DNA from 4 places in the Serratia ureilytica genome. Region 1 is predicted to be linked to each of the others. Evidence: predicted binding sites of a transcription regulator. Region 1 holds the regulator's gene; each other region holds the start of a gene.

The links. The regulator PurR, encoded in region 1, represses purine synthesis genes. The targets are predictions, from matches to a motif close to CANGCAAACGTTTGCNTG.
Region 2: the regulator PurR is predicted to act here: its motif matches at 2,671-2,688, upstream of cvpA (colicin V production protein).
Region 3: the regulator PurR is predicted to act here: its motif matches at 2,363-2,380, upstream of glyA (serine hydroxymethyltransferase).
Region 4: the regulator PurR is predicted to act here: its motif matches at 3,202-3,219, upstream of serA (phosphoglycerate dehydrogenase).

The regions. Positions count from the first base shown of each region.
Region 1 is NZ_CP071320.1:2,769,561-2,774,244, forward strand. Features, by position in the region: gene J0X03_RS12865 (C40 family peptidase) at 1-600, shown strand, start outside; gene sodB (superoxide dismutase [Fe]) at 801-1,379, shown strand; gene cydH (cytochrome bd-I oxidase subunit CydH) at 1,444-1,533, opposite strand; gene purR (HTH-type transcriptional repressor PurR) at 1,855-2,880, shown strand; gene punR (DNA-binding transcriptional activator PunR) at 2,868-3,824, opposite strand; gene punC (purine nucleoside transporter PunC) at 3,948-4,684, shown strand, end outside.
Region 2 is NZ_CP071320.1:1,461,130-1,465,813, forward strand. Features, by position in the region: gene accD (acetyl-CoA carboxylase, carboxyltransferase subunit beta) at 1-301, shown strand, start outside; gene folC (bifunctional tetrahydrofolate synthase/dihydrofolate synthase) at 493-1,758, shown strand; gene dedD (cell division protein DedD) at 1,759-2,511, shown strand; gene cvpA (colicin V production protein) at 2,746-3,246, shown strand; gene purF (amidophosphoribosyltransferase) at 3,268-4,684, shown strand, end outside.
Region 3 is NZ_CP071320.1:1,124,786-1,129,469, forward strand. Features, by position in the region: gene J0X03_RS05195 (c-type cytochrome) at 1-914, shown strand, start outside; gene hmpA (NO-inducible flavohemoprotein) at 952-2,142, opposite strand; gene glyA (serine hydroxymethyltransferase) at 2,500-3,753, shown strand; gene J0X03_RS05215 (3-phenylpropionate MFS transporter) at 3,910-4,684, shown strand, end outside.
Region 4 is NZ_CP071320.1:811,508-816,191, reverse strand. Features, by position in the region: gene J0X03_RS03745 (YecA/YgfB family protein) at 1-298, opposite strand, end outside; gene zapA (cell division protein ZapA) at 618-947, shown strand; RNA gene ssrS (6S RNA) at 989-1,171, shown strand; gene J0X03_RS03730 (5-formyltetrahydrofolate cyclo-ligase) at 1,224-1,832, shown strand; gene serA (phosphoglycerate dehydrogenase) at 1,881-3,119, opposite strand; gene rpiA (ribose-5-phosphate isomerase RpiA) at 3,412-4,068, opposite strand; gene J0X03_RS03715 (LysR family transcriptional regulator ArgP) at 4,273-4,684, shown strand, end outside.

The DNA.
Region 1 (4,684 bases):
GAGAAAAGCGCGAAAAAGATCGTCAGCGCCAAACCCAAGGCCAAAGCGCAGAAAACCGCCAAAATTAAAGTCACCCCGCCGAAAAAGGGCTACAAAAAAGGCTATGGCCGCCACCGCGAAGCCGGTATGGCCACCGCCAAGCTGGCGCGTGATGAAAAACCATTGAAACTCAGCCCAGCGCACAAAAAGCGTTACCAGCACGCCAAGCAGACCGCGATGGCCAAGCTGATGGATCAGATGGGCAAGCCTTACCGCTGGGGCGGCAGCTCGCCGCGCACCGGCTTTGACTGCAGCGGCCTCATCTATTACGCCTATAAAGACGTGGTGAAAATCAAGATGCCGCGCACCGCCAACGAAATGTATCACCTGCGCGACGCGGCGCCGATCAAGAAAAGCGAACTGGAAAGCGGCGATCTGGTGTTCTTCCGCATTAACAACCGCGGCGTGGCGGATCATGTCGGCGTCTACCTCGGCAACGGCAAATTCATCCAGTCGCCGCGCACCGGCGAAGAGATCCGCATCAGCCAGCTCGATAACGACTATTGGCAGAACCACTACATCGGCGCTCGCCGCGTAGTAACGCCGAAAACCATCCGTTAATTCCCTGCTCTTCGCGGTTGCGGCCTCGGCCGCAACCGCCTGCTCAAGCTATCGCCCATCGCACTCCCCCACGCGCATTTCTCGCTTTTCCTCCTGTTTTTTATGATGAAAATTGTTAAGATTGAATGACCACAATAAAAAACGGCCCATCCGGCGTTCGCCCCGGCGAGAAGCTGAATGGCGCTGTAAAGGAGGAAGCAATGTCGTTTGAATTACCTGCATTACCGTATGAGAAAAACGCGCTCGAGCCGCACATCTCCGCCGAGACTCTGGAATACCACTACGGCAAACACCACAACACCTACGTGGTTAACCTGAACAACCTGGTGAAAGGCAGCGAGTTCGAAGGCAAATCGCTCGAAGAGATCATCAAGACCTCTAACGGCGGCGTGTTCAACAACGCCGCGCAGGTGTGGAACCACACCTTCTACTGGCACTGCCTGTCGCCACAGGGCGGCGGTGAACCGCAGGGCGAACTGGCGGCGGCGATCGTCAAATCCTTCGGCTCTTTCGCTGCGTTCAAAGAGCAGTTCACCGATGCCGCCGTGAAAAACTTCGGTGCCGGCTGGACCTGGCTGGTAAAAAAACCGGACGGCGCGCTGGCGATCGTCAACACTTCCAACGCGGCAACCCCGCTGACCGGCGAAGACAAACCGCTGCTGACCGTTGACGTGTGGGAACACGCGTATTACATCGATTACCGCAATGCGCGTCCAAAATACCTGGAAAACTTCTGGGCGTTGGTCAACTGGACCTTCGCGGCGGAAAACCTGGCGTAAGCGCAGGGCTTGCCTAAGTGATGAGGCGCAGCTTGGCTGCGCCTTTTTTAAAACTGGCGGGAAATCAGTTCAACGCGGCGACAAAGCTGAAAGCGATGATCATCGCCAATGCGCAAACGGTGGTGAACAGCGACATCTTCAGATCGGTATCCATGACAACTCCTTTAAAATGGGCTTTCCTAAGGATAAAAGGCGCACAATTAGTACGTCAAATCATTTTCCCACAGTTCGCCGATAAAATCTTGTTATCATTTCCCGGTTTATAATCTCGATTACCTCTTCCACTTTTGTTCAATATGCGACAAAATTCGCAGTTCACAACTGCGTACCGGCATTCATGCCCCTCCTGATTAGCGCTGACGACTTCAACACTAAAAACTCAGTTTTCGCTTCTCTGGAGAAGGATCTACGTAGGCAAACGATTAACATCACACTTACATGCTGTAAACATGTGAGTTCAGGAGTCATTCCTTACATGGCAACGATTAAAGATGTGGCCAAACGCGCGGGCGTTTCCACCACCACCGTTTCGCACGTCATCAATAAGACTCGTTTCGTCGCCGAAGAGACCAAAGCGGCCGTGTGGGCCGCCATCAAAGAGCTGCACTACTCGCCGAGCGCCGTGGCGCGCAGCCTGAAAGTCAATCACACCAAGTCTATCGGTCTGCTGGCCACCTCGAGCGAAGCGCCCTACTTTGCCGAAGTGATCGAGGCGGTGGAAAACAGCTGCTACAGCAAAGGCTATACCCTGATCCTGTGCAACTCGCACAACAATCTGGACAAACAGCGCGCCTACCTGGCGATGCTGGCGCAAAAGCGCGTCGACGGCCTGCTGGTCATGTGTTCCGAATACCCGGATCAGCTGCTGGGCATGCTGGAAGACTACCGCAACATCCCGATGGTGGTAATGGACTGGGGCGCCGCGCGCGGCGACTTCACCGACACCATCATCGATAACGCGTTCGAAGGCGGCTATCTGGCCGGCCGTTACCTGATCGAGCGCGGCCACCGCGATATCGGCGCTATCCCGGGCCAGCTGTCGCGCAACACCGGCGGCGGCCGTCATCAGGGCTTTATGAAGGCGCTGCAGGAAGCGCATATCGATATTCGCGAAGAGTGGATAGTCCAGGGTGACTTCGAGCCGGAGTCCGGTTACAAGGCGATGCATCAAATTCTGTCGCAGAAACAGCGACCGACCGCGGTATTCTGCGGCGGCGACATCATGGCGATGGGCGCCATCTGCGCCGCCGACGAACTGGGGCTGCGGGTGCCGCAGGATATTTCCGTGATCGGCTACGACAACGTGCGCAACGCCCGCTACTTCACCCCGGCGCTGACCACCATTCATCAGCCGAAAGAACGTCTGGGCGAAATGGCCTTCACCATGCTGCTGGATCGCATCATCAGCAAGCGCGAAGAATCGCAGGTGATCGAAGTGCATCCGAAGCTGGTCGAACGCCGTTCGGTCGCCGACGGTCCGTTCATCGACTACCGCCGCTGATCCTCCTCCCTACCGGAAGCCGGCACGGCTTCCGGTGCCGCCTCACTCAGCCACTCCTGATTCAGCGTCTCGCCATCGCCCAAATACGCCAGCAGCCAGCTCATCGCCGGTGACGGTTTATCCTGTTGCCAGGTCAGGCAGCAGGGGCTGGCGGGAAACGGCTGCTGCAACTGCAACGCCTTCAGCTCACCGCGCTGCACCCGCGGCAGCGCCAGATGCGCCGGCATCATGCCGACGCACAATCCGGCGCACAAACAGTCGAGCGCCGAGGTCCAGTCCGGCACCACCAGCCGCCGCTGGTTATCCAGCGTCCAGGTGACGCGCTTGGGCAGATTGCGCGAGGTGTCTTCCAGACAAAGCGCAGGGTACGGCCTCAACCGATCGTCATTCAACGGCCCTGCCAGCTGCGCCAGCGGATGCTGTGGGCTGACTACGCACAGCCAGTTCATATCCCCCATGTCGCGGAAAGCGAAGCCGCCGCCGACCGGCACCGCGCGGGTGGCGCCGATCGCCATGTCCACCCTGCCGTCCACCAACGCATCCCACACGCCGTTAAACACCTCGGGTTGCAGCATCAACTCGACGTCGGGGAAATGACGGTAGAAATCCAGCACCAGCTGGCGGCTGCGCTGCGGTTTGACGATGATGTCCACCGCGATATTCAGCTGACCGCGCCAGCCGTTGGCCACCTGTTGACAGTGGCGGCGGGTGTCGAGCATTTTTTTGATAACAGCTCGCGCATCCTTGATAAACAGCGCGCCGGCCGGCGTCAGTTCCACATCTCGGTGACGCCGCTCAAACAGCGGCACCGCCAGCCATTGCTCCAGCTGCCGCACGGTATAACTTACCGCCGACGGCACCCGGTGCAGCTCCTGCGCCGCCGCGCTGAAACTGCCGGTGCGCGCCACCGCATCAACGACCTCGAGAGAATATTCAGACCACATCGCTTTGCCTTCAATTTTTTTAACAGCACTTTGCAAATATTACCGTTTCACAAGCAGAGATCCAGCCGGATACACTGGCCGGCGCTAAAAACCTGCGACACTAAAATATTAACGAGAAATACCATGCGAAATTCCTTTGGTTTTATGTTCTACCTCGCCGGCCTGAGCATGCTGGGTTATCTGGCGACCGATATGTACCTGCCCGCCTTCGGCGCCATGCGGGAGGAACTGCAAATTTCCGCCGGCGCGGTCAGCGCCAGCCTGAGCATCTTTTTGGCCGGCTTCGCCTTCGCGCAGCTGCTGTGGGGGCCGCTCTCCGACCGTCTGGGACGCAAACCGGTATTGTTGATTGGCCTAACGCTGTTCGCGCTCGGCTGCCTGGGCATGCTGTGGGTGGAAAATGCCGCGCAGCTCTGGATACTGCGCTTTATTCAGGCCGTAGGTGTCTGTTCCGCCGCCGCCATCTGGCAAGCGCTGGTGGTCGACCGCTATCGTGAAGGCCAGGCCAACCGCGTATTCGCCACCATCATGCCGCTGGTGGCGCTATCGCCGGCGCTGGCGCCGCTGCTGGGCGCCTGGCTGCTGAACCACGCCAGCTGGCGCGCGATCTTCGCCGTGCTGCTGGCCATCACCGCCTTGTTGCTGTTGCCGACGCTGCTGCTCAAAGAGAACGCCAGGCCAAAACCCGCCGTCGACGCGCCAAAAAGCAGCGTCAGTTTTTGGCAATTATTGAAATCCCCGGTATTCAGTGGCAATGTCGCCATGTACGCCGCCTGTTCGGCCGGTTTCTTCGCCTGGCTGACCGGCTCGCCGTTTATCCTCGGTGATATGGGCTACGGCCCGAGCGACATCGGCCTGAG
Region 2 (4,684 bases), 1.3 Mb from region 1:
GACCATGGGCGGCGTCTCCGCCAGCCTGGCGATGCTGGGCGACATCAACATCGCCGAGCCGAAAGCGCTGATCGGCTTTGCCGGCCCGCGCGTGATCGAGCAGACCGTGCGCGAGAAACTGCCGCCGGGCTTCCAGCGCAGCGAGTTCCTGATCGAAAAAGGCGCGATCGATATGATCGTTCGCCGCCCGGAAATGCGCCAAACGCTGGCGAGCATTCTGTCCAAGCTGACCAACCAGCCGCAGCCGCATTTCGATGAGGCCGCGCCGGTCATTGAGCCGGAGCAGCAGGCCGACGCCTGAGGCAAAGACGGATCCCGCCCGGGTTCAGCCGCCACTTTGTGGCTAAGTGACGGCTGATGCCCGTTCCCTGCCGGCCGCGGCCTATGACGTTGCGGTTTGCAGGTGGGCGGCAGTGACGAAGCGCATCGCCTTTACCGCGGTGAGGGTGGTGCCCTGATGGATTAATGAACCCAAGTTCAGTGATGGGACTCATGCAAAACCACCAAATTCCCCAAGCCACGTCGCCATTGAGCTCGTGGCTTTACTATCTGGAACGTCTGCACAGCCAGGCGATCGAACTCGGCCTCGAGCGCGTACAGCGCGTCGCGGCGCATCTGGACTTACTGACCCCCGCTCCCACGGTGTTCACCGTTGCCGGCACTAACGGCAAAGGCACGACCTGTCGCACCCTTGAAGCTATTCTGCTGGCCGCCGGCCTGCGCGTCGGCGTTTACAGCTCACCGCATCTGGTGCGCTACACCGAACGTGTGCGCATTCAGGGGGAAGAGCTGAGCGAAGCGGAGCACAGCCGCTCGTTTGCCGCCATTGAAGCCGGCCGCGGCGAAACGTCGCTGACCTATTTCGAATTCGGCACCCTGTCGGCGCTGCAGCTGTTCAAACAGGCGCGGCTGGACGTGGTGATCCTGGAAGTCGGCCTGGGCGGACGTCTCGACGCCACCAACATCGTCGATCCGAGCGTGGCGGTGATCACCAGCATCGCGCTCGATCACACCGACTGGCTGGGCAACGATCGCGAAAGCATCGGCCGTGAAAAGGCCGGCATTTTCCGCAGCGGCAAGCCGGCGGTAGTGGGCGAACCCGACATGCCGGACAGCATTCGCCAGGTCGCCGAAACGCTGGGCGCGCCGCTGTATCGCCGCGGTGAAGCCTGGAGTTTCAGCGAGCAGGGCGATCGCTGGCAGTGGCAGGGCGGCGACACGCTGCTGACCGATCTGCCGACGCCGAACGTGCCGCTGGCCAACGCCGCTACCGCGCTGGCGGCGCTGAACTGTTCCCCGCTGGAAATCGACGAGCGCGCGATCTTCACCGGGCTGCAGCAGGCGACGCTGCCGGGGCGTTTCCAGATCGTGCGGCGGGAGCCGATGCTGATCCTCGATGTGGCGCACAACCCGCACGCCGCCGGCTATCTCGCCGGGCGTCTGGCCAAGCTGCCGCGCGACGGCGGCAAGGTGCGCGCGGTGGTGGGCATGCTGTCGGACAAGGACATCGCCGGTACGCTGGCCTGCCTGAGCGAGCAGGTGGATGAATGGTACTGCGCACCGCTCGACGGCCCGCGCGGCGCCAGCGTCGAACTGCTGGCGCAACATCTGGCGGAACCGCGACGCTTTAATGATGTCGAAACTGCCTGGCGGCAGGCTATGCAGGATGCTGATAAACAGGATATTGTGATCGTCTGTGGATCGTTCCACACCGTTGCGCAGGTGATGGCGGCGTCAGACGAGATGCGGGGAGTGTGAGTGGCGAGTAAATTTCAGAACCGACTGGTCGGAACCGTGATTCTGGTGGCGCTGGGGGTGATCATCCTACCAGGGTTGCTGGACGGCAAAAAGAAGCATTACGAGGATGAATTCGCGGCCATTCCTTTGGTGCCGAAGGCGGGCGACGTCGAAGAGAACGACGTGTTGCCGCCGGTGACGCAGCCGTTGCCGGCGCAGCCGCCGGAAGGGGCGGGGGCGCTGGTCGAGCAGCAGGCGGCTAACGAAGCGGCGGCGCAACAGGCGGTGCGACAGAATGCTCAGCAACCGACGCAGGTGGCGCCGCCGCCGGTCGAGACGCGTCCTCAGCCGGTGCAGCAGCAGCCTAAGCCGAAACCGGTGGAAACCAAACCGGTAGAGGTGAAACCGAAACCGGCGCCGCAGCCGAAGCCGGTGGAAGTGAAACCGACGCCTAAGCCGGAACCGAAACCTGAACCGACGCCGAAGCCTGAGCCGGCACCGCAGCCGAAACCGGCGGAAGAAAAAGCGCCGGCCGGGCAAGCCTATGTCGTGCAGCTCGGGGCGTTGAAGAATGCCGCCAAGGCGAACGAGATTGTCGCTTCGCTGCGTCTTTCGGGCTATCGCGCCTTCACTGTGCCGTCAACGCCGGTGCAAGGGCAGATCACCCGCATCTACGTCGGCCCGGATGCTTCCAAGCAGAAGCTGCAGGCGGCATTGCCGTCGCTGAACTCGATCAGCGGGCTGAGCGGGCAGGTGAAGCCGTACGGTCGTTAAACCCCGCAGGGGCGCAGCAGGATGCGCCCCTGAATTAAGGAGTGGTGGAGAGATCTCGAGAGAAACCGCGCCTTTTACAGGCGAAATCACCTATGTAGGCGCGGCGATTGGGAATTTTTTAATCGCCGCTTTTTATTTGTAACGTGGTAGGAAATCCCCTACGCAAACGTTTTCTTTTTCTGTTAGAATTCGCCGCGAATTGGATGCAGGGGCGATTCATCATTGGAATAGTTCATGGTCTGGATTGATTACGTCATTATAGCGGTGATTGGATTTTCGGCTCTGGTGAGCCTGATCCGAGGGTTTGTTCGCGAAGCATTGTCACTTGTGACATGGGGATGTGCGTTTTTTGTTGCCAGCCATTTCTACTCTTACCTTGCGGTCTATTTCACTCGTTTTGAAGATGAACTGGTGCGAAACGGCATCGCGATCGCGATTTTGTTCATCGCGACCCTGATCGTAGGGGCTATTGTTAACTATGTGATTAGCTCACTGGTAGAGAAAACCGGGCTGTCGGGCACCGACAGGGTGCTGGGCATCTGCTTCGGCGCATTGCGCGGCGTGTTGATCGTTGCGGCGATCCTGTTCTTTCTGGATACCTTTACCGGCTTTTCACAAAGTGCCGACTGGAAACAGTCGCAGCTGATTCCCCAGTTCAGTTACGTCATCAGGTGGTTCTTTGACTACCTGCAGAGCACGTCGAGTTTCTTGCCGACCCAATTGCCGGGGCGGTAGCGCTGATGAGGAAAAGACAACATGTGCGGTATTGTCGGTATCGCCGGTTTTATGCCGGTAAACCAGTCGATTTATGATGCGCTGACGGTGCTTCAGCACCGTGGCCAGGATGCCGCAGGCATCGTCACCATTGACGCCCACAACGGGTTCCGTTTGCGTAAAGCCAACGGCCTGGTGAAGGATGTATTTGAGGCGCGCCATATGCAACGCTTGCAGGGCAACATGGGCATTGGCCATGTGCGTTACCCGACGGCCGGCAGCTCGAGCGCCTCTGAGGCCCAGCCTTTCTACGTCAACTCGCCGTTCGGCATTACGCTGGCCCACAACGGCAACCTGACCAACGCCCATGAGCTGCGCCAAAAGCTGTTCGAAAGCGGCCGCCGCCATGTCAACACCACCTCCGACTCGGAAATCCTGCTGAACGTGCTGGCCAGCGAGCTGGATCGCTTCCCGCATTATCCGCTGGAGGCCGACAACATCTTTACCGCGGTCGCCGCCATGCATCAGCAACTGCGCGGCGCTTACGCCTGCGTGGCGATGATTATCGGCCACGGTCTGCTGGCGTTCCGCGACCCGTACGGCATTCGTCCGCTGGTGATCGGCAAACGCACGCTGGAAGATGGCCGCAGCGAGTATATGGTGGCTTCCGAGAGCGTGGCGCTGGATACCCTGGGCTTTGAATTCCTGCGCGACGTGGCGCCGGGCGAAGCGGTGTACATCACTACCAAGGGCCAGTTGTTCACCCGCCAGTGCGCAGAGAATCCGAAAACCAATCCGTGCCTGTTCGAATACGTCTATTTCGCGCGCCCGGACTCCTTTATGGACAAGATCTCGGTCTACAGCGCCCGCGTGCGCATGGGCCAGAAGCTGGGCGAGAAGATTGCCCGCGAATGGGAAGATCTGGACATCGACGTGGTGATCCCGATTCCGGAAACCTCCTGCGACATCGCGCTGGAGATCGCGCGCATTCTCGACAAACCCTACCGCCAGGGCTTTGTGAAGAACCGCTACGTCGGCCGCACCTTCATCATGCCGGGCCAGCAGGCGCGTCGTCAGTCGGTGCGCCGCAAGCTGAACGCCAACCGCGCCGAGTTCCGCGACAAGAACGTGCTGCTGGTGGATGATTCCATCGTGCGCGGCACGACCTCAGAGCAGATCGTCGAGATGGCGCGCGAAGCGGGCGCCAAGCGCGTGTACCTGGCTTCCGCCGCGCCGGAAGTGCGTTTCCCTAACGTCTACGGCATCGACATGCCGAGCGCCAACGAACTGATCGCCCACGGGCGCGAAGTGGATGAAATCCGCCAAATCATCGGCGCCGATGGGCTGATCTTCCAGGACCTCGACGATCTGATCGAAGCGGTGCGTGAAGAAAACCCGGACATCACCCAGTTCGAATGCTCGGTATTCAACGGCATCTACGTGACCAAAGATGTCGATC
Region 3 (4,684 bases), 1.6 Mb from region 1:
GCCACCGGCTCTACCCGGCGATGCCGTACACCTCCTACGCCAAAATGAGCGCGGAAGACATGCGCGCGCTGTATGACTACCTGATGAATGAGGTGCCGGCGCAAAACGTCGCCAACCGGGACAGTGACATCAGCTGGCCGCTGTCGATGCGCTGGCCGCTGGCGGTGTGGAACTCGCTGTTCCACGACGACCAGCCGTATCAGGCAGATCCGCAGCAAAGCGCCGAGTGGAACCGCGGCGCCTATCTGGTGCAGGGCGCGGGCCATTGCGGCAGCTGCCACACGCCGCGCGGCTGGGCGATGCAGGAGAAGGGCCTGGACGGTAAGGAGCCGGTGTTCCTGAGCGGCGCCGAGCTGGACGGCTGGTACGCCTCCAATCTGCGCGGCCTGCCGCCGGGAGAGGTGACGGCGCTGCTGAAAACCGGCCGCAGCCGCCATGCGGCAGTCGCCGGGCCGATGAGCGAGGTGGTGACCCATAGCACGCAGTATCTCAGCGACGGCGATCTGAACGCCATCGCGGTGTACCTGCGCAGCCTGGCACCGGAAACTGCCGCCAAAGCCGCTGCGCCAGCCACGCAGGCGGATAACCCGGGCGGCAAGGCGACCTATGCGATGTACTGCTCGACCTGCCACGGCAATAAGGGGGAGGGCACTGACTTCGCCATTCCGGCGCTGGCGGGCAATGCCACGGTAACGGCGGACAATCCGCTGACCGCGCTGCGGGTGGTGCTGGAGGGGGCGCATACGCCGATCACGCAGCAGGCGATGGCGTTTGACATGCCGGCTTATGGCTGGGCGTTGAACGATCGGCAGGCGGCCGATCTGATGAGCTACCTGCGGGGAAGCTGGGGCAACCAGGCGGCGCCGGTGACGGTGCAGCAGGTGCAGGACGCGCGCCAACTGCAGGCGAAATAAAGAGGGAGCGCGGTCTGACGGCCGCGCTCCGCAAGCATTACAGCACCTTATGTGGGCCGAAGCATTCGTAGTGGATGCGTTCGGCCTCTACGCCCATCTCCAGCAGCTGTTTGCCCACGAACTGCATGAAGGCCACCGGGCCGCAGAAGTAATAGTGCATCTGCGGATCGGCCAGGCTGCCTTGCAGCGTGCTCAAATTCATCAATCCGCGGCTGTGGTAGTCGCGGCCTTCCACGTCATCGGCACCCGGCTCGCGGTACCACACATGGCGGCTCAGATTCGGCATACGCCCGGCAATATCCGCTACCTCATCGGCAAAGGCGTGCACGCTGCCGTTTTCCGCCGCGTGCAGCCAGTGGACCTGCGCCTGATGTTGGTTGTCGTGCAGGGTGTTGAGCATGCCGAGCATCGGGGTTTGGCCGACGCCGGCGGAGATCAGCGCCACCGGCGTGGTCGGCGCCACGTCGAGGAAGAAGTCGCCGTGCGGCGGGGCGATGTCGATCACGTCGCCTTCCTGCGCCTGCTGGTGCAGGTAGTTGGAGACTTTCCCCTGATCTTCGCGCTTCACCGCGATGCGGTAGAACTCGCCGTTCGGCGAGGTGGTCAGCGAGTACTGGCGAATTTCCTGATGCTCCAGGCTGTCGTGCTTGATGTAGACCGCCAGGTATTGGCCCGGTTTGAAGTCCGCCACCCGGCCGCCGTCCACCGGCGCCAGCACGAAGCTGCAGATCACGTCGCTCTGCGGCTGTTTCTTCAGGATGCGGAACGCGCGCAGATCGCGCCAGCCGCCGTTGTCGGTTTCGCTCTGCTGATAAATCTGCTCTTCACGCTGGATAAATACGTTGGCCAGCACGCCGTAGGCCTTGCCCCAGGCGTCCAGGACTTCCTGGCCCGGACTGAACATTTCGTCCAGGGTCGCCAGCAGGTGACCGCCGACGATGTTGTACTGCTCCGGCTGGATATTGAAGCTGGTGTGCTTCTGCGCGATGCGCTCCACCGCCGGCAGCAGCGCCGCCAGGTTCTCGATGTTGGCGGCATAGGCGCAGATGGCGTCGAACAGCGCCTGACGCTGATCGCCGTTGCGCTGGTTGCTCATGTTGAAAATATCTTTCAATTCCGGGTTGTGCGCGAACATGCGATCGTAAAAGTGGGCGGTCAGCTTCGGCCCGGTCGCAGCCAGCAGGGGAATGGTGGATTTCACGGTGGCGATGGTTTGGCTATCCAGCATGGAAGCGCTCCTTGGGTTGGGATCTTGACGATAATTGTAATGATGTATTTTAAATGCATCTTATTGGGTTCCACGCCGCTTGTAAATACCCTTGTTTTCGTTGCGGTGTTCTTCGGGCGTCGATCGCGCTCACAGAACATGAAAAAAGCGCATCGTTCGCATGAGGAAATGTCCGTTGATAAACGGCGGCATTTAGCGGATCAAAGCCTTGCGCCACCTTATGCCAATCGTTTGCGTAAAAACCTCTGTCAAGACCTATCTTCGGTGGGGCGAAACGGTTTACACTGTGGCCCAGAACCCAAACGGGTAGTTATTTGGTGATTTTTTAGTTAGCTGATTTAAGTCAGGAGATGCCGGATGTTAAAGCGTGAAATGAACATTGCCGATTACGATGCGGAACTGTGGCGTGCCATGGAGCAGGAAGTGGTGCGTCAGGAAGAGCACATCGAGCTGATCGCGTCTGAGAACTACACCAGCCCGCGCGTGATGCAGGCTCAGGGTTCCCAGCTGACCAACAAATACGCTGAAGGCTATCCGGGCAAGCGTTACTACGGCGGCTGCGAATACGTGGATATCGTTGAGCAGCTGGCTATCGACCGCGCCAAAGAATTGTTCGGCGCCGATTACGCCAACGTGCAGCCGCACTCCGGCTCCCAGGCTAACTTCGCCGTTTACACCGCGCTGCTGCAGCCGGGTGACACCATTCTGGGCATGAACCTGGCGCACGGCGGCCACCTGACCCACGGTTCCCCGGTTAACCTGTCCGGCAAACTGTATAACGTGGTGCCTTACGGCATCGACGACAAAGGTCAAATCGACTATGACGATCTGGCCAAACAGGCGCAAACCCACAAGCCGAAAATGATCATCGGCGGCTTCTCCGCTTACTCTGGCGTGGTTGACTGGGCCAAAATGCGCGAAATCGCTGACAGCATCGGCGCTTATCTGTTCGTCGACATGGCGCACGTGGCCGGCCTGATCGCCGCCGGCGTGTACCCGAACCCGGTACCGCACGCGCACATCGTCACCACCACCACCCACAAAACCCTGGCGGGCCCGCGCGGCGGCCTGATCCTGGCGAAGGGCGGCGACGAAGAGCTGTACAAGAAGCTGAACTCCGCCGTGTTCCCTGGCGGCCAGGGCGGCCCGCTGATGCACGTGATTGCCGGCAAGGCGGTGGCGCTGAAAGAAGCGATGGAGCCTGAGTTCAAGGTTTACCAGCAGCAAGTGGCGGTCAACGCCAAGGCGATGGTTGACGTGTTCCTGCAGCGCGGCTACAAAGTGGTCTCCGGCGGCACCCATAACCACCTGTTCCTGCTGGATCTGGTCGACAAAAACCTGACCGGTAAAGAAGCGGACGCCGCCCTGGGCCGTGCCAACATCACCGTCAACAAAAACAGCGTGCCGAACGATCCGAAGAGCCCGTTCGTCACCTCCGGCGTGCGTATCGGCACCCCGGCCGTGACCCGTCGCGGCTTCAAAGAAGCCGACGTGCGCGAACTGGCCGGTTGGATCTGCGATGTGCTGGACAACATCAACGATGAAGCCACCATTGAACGCACCAAGAAGAAAGTGCTGGATATCTGCGCCCGCCTGCCGGTTTACGCATAATCCCGCTTTTGCCTGATAAAACCCGCTGCGGCGGGTTTTTTTGTGGCCGTTCGCGGTAAACTGTGAGCTGTCTGGCACTCTAACGCATTGAAGCGGAATGAAGATTGCGGGGCGGTGTGAGCTCTGTCAAAGTATTGCCCTCACTCCGGAGGGATCATGGTTCTGCAATCCACGCGTTGGCTCGCGCTCAGCTATTTCACCTACTTCTTTTCCTATGGCATCTTCTTACCGTTCTGGGGCGTGTGGCTGAAAGGCGAAGGCATCGCGCCGGAAACCATCGGCATATTGCTCGGCGCCGGTTTGGTGGCCCGCTTCCTCGGCAGTTTACTGATTGCCCCCCGCGTTAAAGATCCCTCTCATTTAGTCTCCGCCCTGCGCCTGCTGGCGCTGCTGACACTGGCTTTCGCGGTTGGCTTCTGTTTCGGCAACGGTTGGGGCTGGCTGATGCTGGTGATAGCGGGGTTCAACCTGTTCTTCTCGCCGCTGGTGCCGCTGACCGACGCGCTGGCCGGCACCTGGCAAAAGCAGATCCGTATGGACTACGGCCGGGTAAGGCTGTGGGGCTCGCTGGCGTTCGTCATCGGCTCGGCGCTGACCGGGCAGCTGGTGGCGGTGTGGGGCCATAACGCCATTCTCTACAGCCTGATCTTCAGCGTGCTGGCGATGCTGCTGGGCATGTTGCTGAAGCCGAGCGTCATGCCGCAGGGCGAAGCGCGTACGCACGGCGGGGCCGAGGGTTCGCTGTGGGCACTGCTGAAAGAAGGGCCGGTCTGGCGCTTCCTGCTGTGCGTCACGCTGCTGCAGGGGGCGCACGCCGGCTACTACAGCTTCGGCTCCATTTACTGGCAGGAGGCGGGCTATTCGGCCTCGACCATCGGCTATCTGTGGTCGCTGGGCGTAGTGGCGGAGGTGATTATTTTCGCCAGCAGCA
Region 4 (4,684 bases), 2.0 Mb from region 1:
CGAACACGCTGACGATCTCCCCTTCAGGCAGCATCAGTTGGAACAGGAATTCGTCATCTTCCAGCGTGTCACGCGTCGCTTCATACAGCTGCTGCAACGGTTGGCTGAGCGCCTGCGGGAAGGCGACGCCTTCGTTGGTCAGATCGTGCACCAGCGCCTGCCAGCCGGCGTCACGGCTGCCGCCGCACAGCAGGCCGCTGATCAGGCCGTGCATTTCTGCCGCGGTCAGCGCCACCGACTGCTGGTTGAGGGCCACGGTCAAAGATTGGTAACTTGGAAATGTATTCTGTATAGACATGCGCATTCGTCATCGTTGGCAGGATAAGTTCGTGTTATGCTACCACCAAGGTCCGTCGCTATACCAGATAAGCGCGACACCTCAGTGGCTAGTTATAATCGCGATGTGGCAGGTTTCACACTGCGCCGGCGGGTGACGAAAGTGCGGTAAATACGCATTTTGAAACCCTTTTTTGACTGGCAATGTCCGCCACAGTAGATTACAACCAGGTACTGAAAAAGGGGTTGTATCTTGGTACCGAGGTATATATAGTGGCGCCCGCTTTGACGGCCCGGCCCGGGCGGACAAGGCTGGCGCGAAATTTAGGCAGGAAGGTGGCATGTCTGCACAACCGGTAGATATTCAAATTTTTGGCCGCTCGTTAAGAGTCAATTGCCCGCCAGAACAACAAGATGCGTTGAATATGGCGGCGGACGATCTTAACCAACGGTTGCAAGATCTTAAAGTTCGCACTAGAGTCTCCAATACTGAGCAACTGGTTTTCATCGCGGCATTGAACGTCTGTCACGAACTTGCTCAAGAACGGTTGAAAACCCGTGACTATGCGTCCAATATGGAACAACGCATACGGATGCTGCAGCAAACCATTGAACAAGCGCTGCTTGAACAAGGTCGCATCTCTGAACGTCAGGATGCACAATTCGAATAACTTAAGTTGTTGAAAGCCAAGTTTTCGGCAACGAGTACAAAATTTCTCTGAGATGTTCGCCAGCGGGCCAGTCCCCTGAGCCGATATTTAGTACAAACAGAATGTGTTGCTCCGCGATCGGTGAGCACGCTCGGTGCGCCGAGAAGCCTTAAGATTGCGACGGCACGTTCACCTTGAACCATGGGTTCAAGGGTTACAGCCTGCGACGGCATCTCGGAGATTCCCCTTCTCAGCGGTTTATGTGTGCTGAACGCCACACTGAGCAAGCCTGATACGATGTCTTTTCAACCCCAATTCGCGCAGCAGCGCCAAGCCATTCGCCAACTCATTCGCCAACGCCGACGCGAACTTACGCCGGATCAGCAACGCTTTGCCGCAGACAAGATAACCGAGCGCCTTGCCGCACATGCACGCATTCAGGCGGCGCACAGCATCGCGGTATTTTTGTCGTTTGACGGCGAACTCGATACCGGGCCGCTGATCGAGCAACTGTGGACGCTCGGCAAACGGGTTTACCTGCCGGTGCTGCACCCGTTCAGCCCGGGTCACCTGCTGTTCCTGCGCTATGCGCCGGAAACGCCGCTGGTACGCAATCGCTTCAATATTCTCGAGCCGCGTCTCGATGTGCGCCAGGTGTTGCCGCTGGGTGAACTGGAGGTGGTGCTGACGCCGCTGGTAGCATTCGATCATACCGGACAGCGTCTGGGCATGGGCGGCGGCTTTTACGATCGCACCCTGCAAAACTGGCGCAGCGGCGGCCCCTATCCCATCGGCCTGGCCCATGATTGCCAGCAGGTGGAGCGCCTGCCGACCGAACACTGGGATATCCCGCTGCCGGAAATCCTCACCCCGCTCTGCAGCTGGGCGTGGCACGAACCCAAATAGCAAAAGGCCGGATCGCTCCGGCCTTTTTCGTTGCGGCGAGCCGCCGAATCAGAACAGCAGACGGGCGCGAATGGTGCCGTCGATGGCCTTCATACGCTGCAGCGCGGCGTCGGCGCGCGCGGTTTCCGCTTCGATGTCGATCACCACATAGCCAATTTCCGGCCCGGTTTGCAGATACTGCGCGGCGATGTTAACCCCCTCTTCGGCGAAGATCTGGTTAATCTGCGTCAGCACGCCCGGACGGTTTTCATGGATGTGCAGCAGACGGCTGGCGTTCGGGCCATGCGCCGGCAACGACACTTCCGGGAAGTTGACCGCCGACAGGGTCGAACCGTTATCGGAATATTTCGCCAGCTTGCCGGCCACTTCGTCGCCGATGTTTTCCTGCGCTTCCTGAGTGGAACCGCCGATGTGCGGCGTCAGCAGCACGTTATCGAACTCACACAGCGGCGAGTTGAACGGATCGCTGTTGGTCGCCGGTTCTTCCGGGAAGACGTCGATCGCCGCCCCCGCCAGGTGATTGCTGGCCAGCGCGTCGCACAGCGCGGGGATATCCACCACGGTGCCGCGCGAGGCGTTGATCAGAATAGCGCCCGGTTTCATCAGCGCCAGCTCTTCCGCTCCCATCATGTTCTTGGTCGCCAGCGTTTCCGGCACGTGCAGCGTCACCACGTCGCTCATATTGAGCAGATCGGACAGATGACGCACCTGTTGCGCGTTGCCCAACGGCAGCTTGTTCTCGATATCGTAGAAGAACACCTTCATGCCCAGCCCTTCGGCCAGAATGCCCAACTGGGTGCCGATATGGCCGTAGCCGATGATGCCCAGTTTTTTGCCGCGCGCTTCATAGGAGCCCACGGCCAGTTTGTGCCACACGCCGCGGTGCGCCTTGGCGTTGGCGGCCGGAATGCCGCGCAGCATCAACAGCAGCTCGCCCAGCACCATTTCGGCCACGGATCGGGTATTGGAGAACGGGGCGTTGAAGACCGGAATGCCGCGTTTGGTCGCCGCTTTCAGGTCAACCTGGTTGGTGCCGATGCAGAAGCAGCCCACCGCCACCAGTTTTTCTGCGGCGGCGAACACCTCTTCGGTCAGATGCGTGCGCGATCGGATGCCGACGAAGTGCGCATCGCGGATGGAGGCCTTCAGCGATTCGGTGTCTAACGCACCCTTGTGGTATTCGATGTTGGTATAACCGGCGGCACGCAAATTATCGACCGTGCTCTGATGAACCCCTTCCACCAACAGGAATTTAATCCTGTCTTTCTCCAATGATACTTTTGCCATTTACCCGACCCTATGTTCAGACTTCAGAAGCGGCTGTGACGACACAGCTCCCATCCAACATAACAAAAATAACGCGGGCGGCAATACAAACGATTGCCTGCCCGGCAGGACAAGGCGCAGCGTTGATGGCGGTTTACGGCAGAAAATGCCATAGGGAAAGTTTTCGGCAGAAGCTTTGGGGAGTCAGTTTTCACAATGTGACATAAGTCACCAAATTTGCCGCTTTTTAGAAAAGATGTTTTAACCGAAGAAATATGCGGCCCGGCACTGCCGGGCCACAGGCCGCAGAGGCTTATTTGACCACTTTCACGCCTTCCGGGGTGCCGACCAGCGCCACGTCCGCGCCGCGGTTGGCGAACAGCCCCACGGTCACCACGCCGGCGATGCCGTTGATCTTGTTCTCCAGCGCGATGGCATCAGTGATGCTCAGGTTATGCACATCGAGGATCACGTTGCCGTTGTCGGTCACTACGTTCTGGCGATACTCCGGCAGGCCGCCCAGTTTCACCAGCTCGCGCGCCACATAGGAGCGGGCCATCGGGATCACTTCCACCGGCAGCGGGAATTTGCCCAGCACGTCCACCTGCTTGCTGGCGTCAACGATGCAGATGAATTTCTTGGCGATGGCGGCGATGATCTTCTCGCGCGTCAGCGCCGCGCCGCCGCCTTTGATCATCTGCATGTGGCCGTTGATTTCGTCCGCGCCGTCCACGTAGATATCGAGCGAGTCCACTTCGTTGCTGTCGAACACATGGATGCCGAGGCTTTTCAGCTTGGCGGTGGAGGCGTCTGAGCTGGACACCGCGCCTTCAATCTGGTGCTTGATGGAGCCCAGCGCGTCAATAAAGTGGGCGGCGGTAGAGCCGGTGCCCACCCCGACGATGGTGCCCGGCGTCACGTATTCCAGCGCCGCCCAGCCCACCGCTTTTTTCAGTTCATCCTGCGTCATAATATGTCCCTTGCCTCTGTACGAAAACGTGTGCGTATTATAGGGTAAAACGCTGTTTTTCACGCCGGCAGGATCACACTTATTTACCGCAGCCCGCATTTTTACCCGCTTGGCGGCGAGCTGGGGGCGTGATTTTTCCACCTGCGCCGCACGCAAAATGTGGCATAGTGCCGGTATCATTCTAATTTAAGGGATATCTTTCCGATGAAACGCCCAGACTATCGTACGCTGCAAGCGCTGGACGCGGTGATCCGTGAGCGCGGCTTCGAGCGCGCCGCGCAAAAACTCTGCATCACGCAATCGGCGGTATCCCAACGCATCAAACAGCTGGAAAACCTGTTCGGCCAACCGCTGCTGGTCCGCACCGTGCCGCCGCGCCCGACCGAACAGGGGCAAAAGCTGCTGGCGCTGCTGCATCAGGTGGAGCTGCTGGAAGAAGAGTGGCTGGGCAACGACACCGGCGTCGATACGCCGCTGCTGCTGTCGCTGGCGGTCAACGCCGACAGTCTGGCGACCTGGCTGCTGCCGGCGCTGAAGCCGGTGCTGGCGGACTCCCCCATTCGTCTGAATCTGCAGGTGGAAGATGAAACCCGCACCCAGGAGCGGCTGCGCCGTG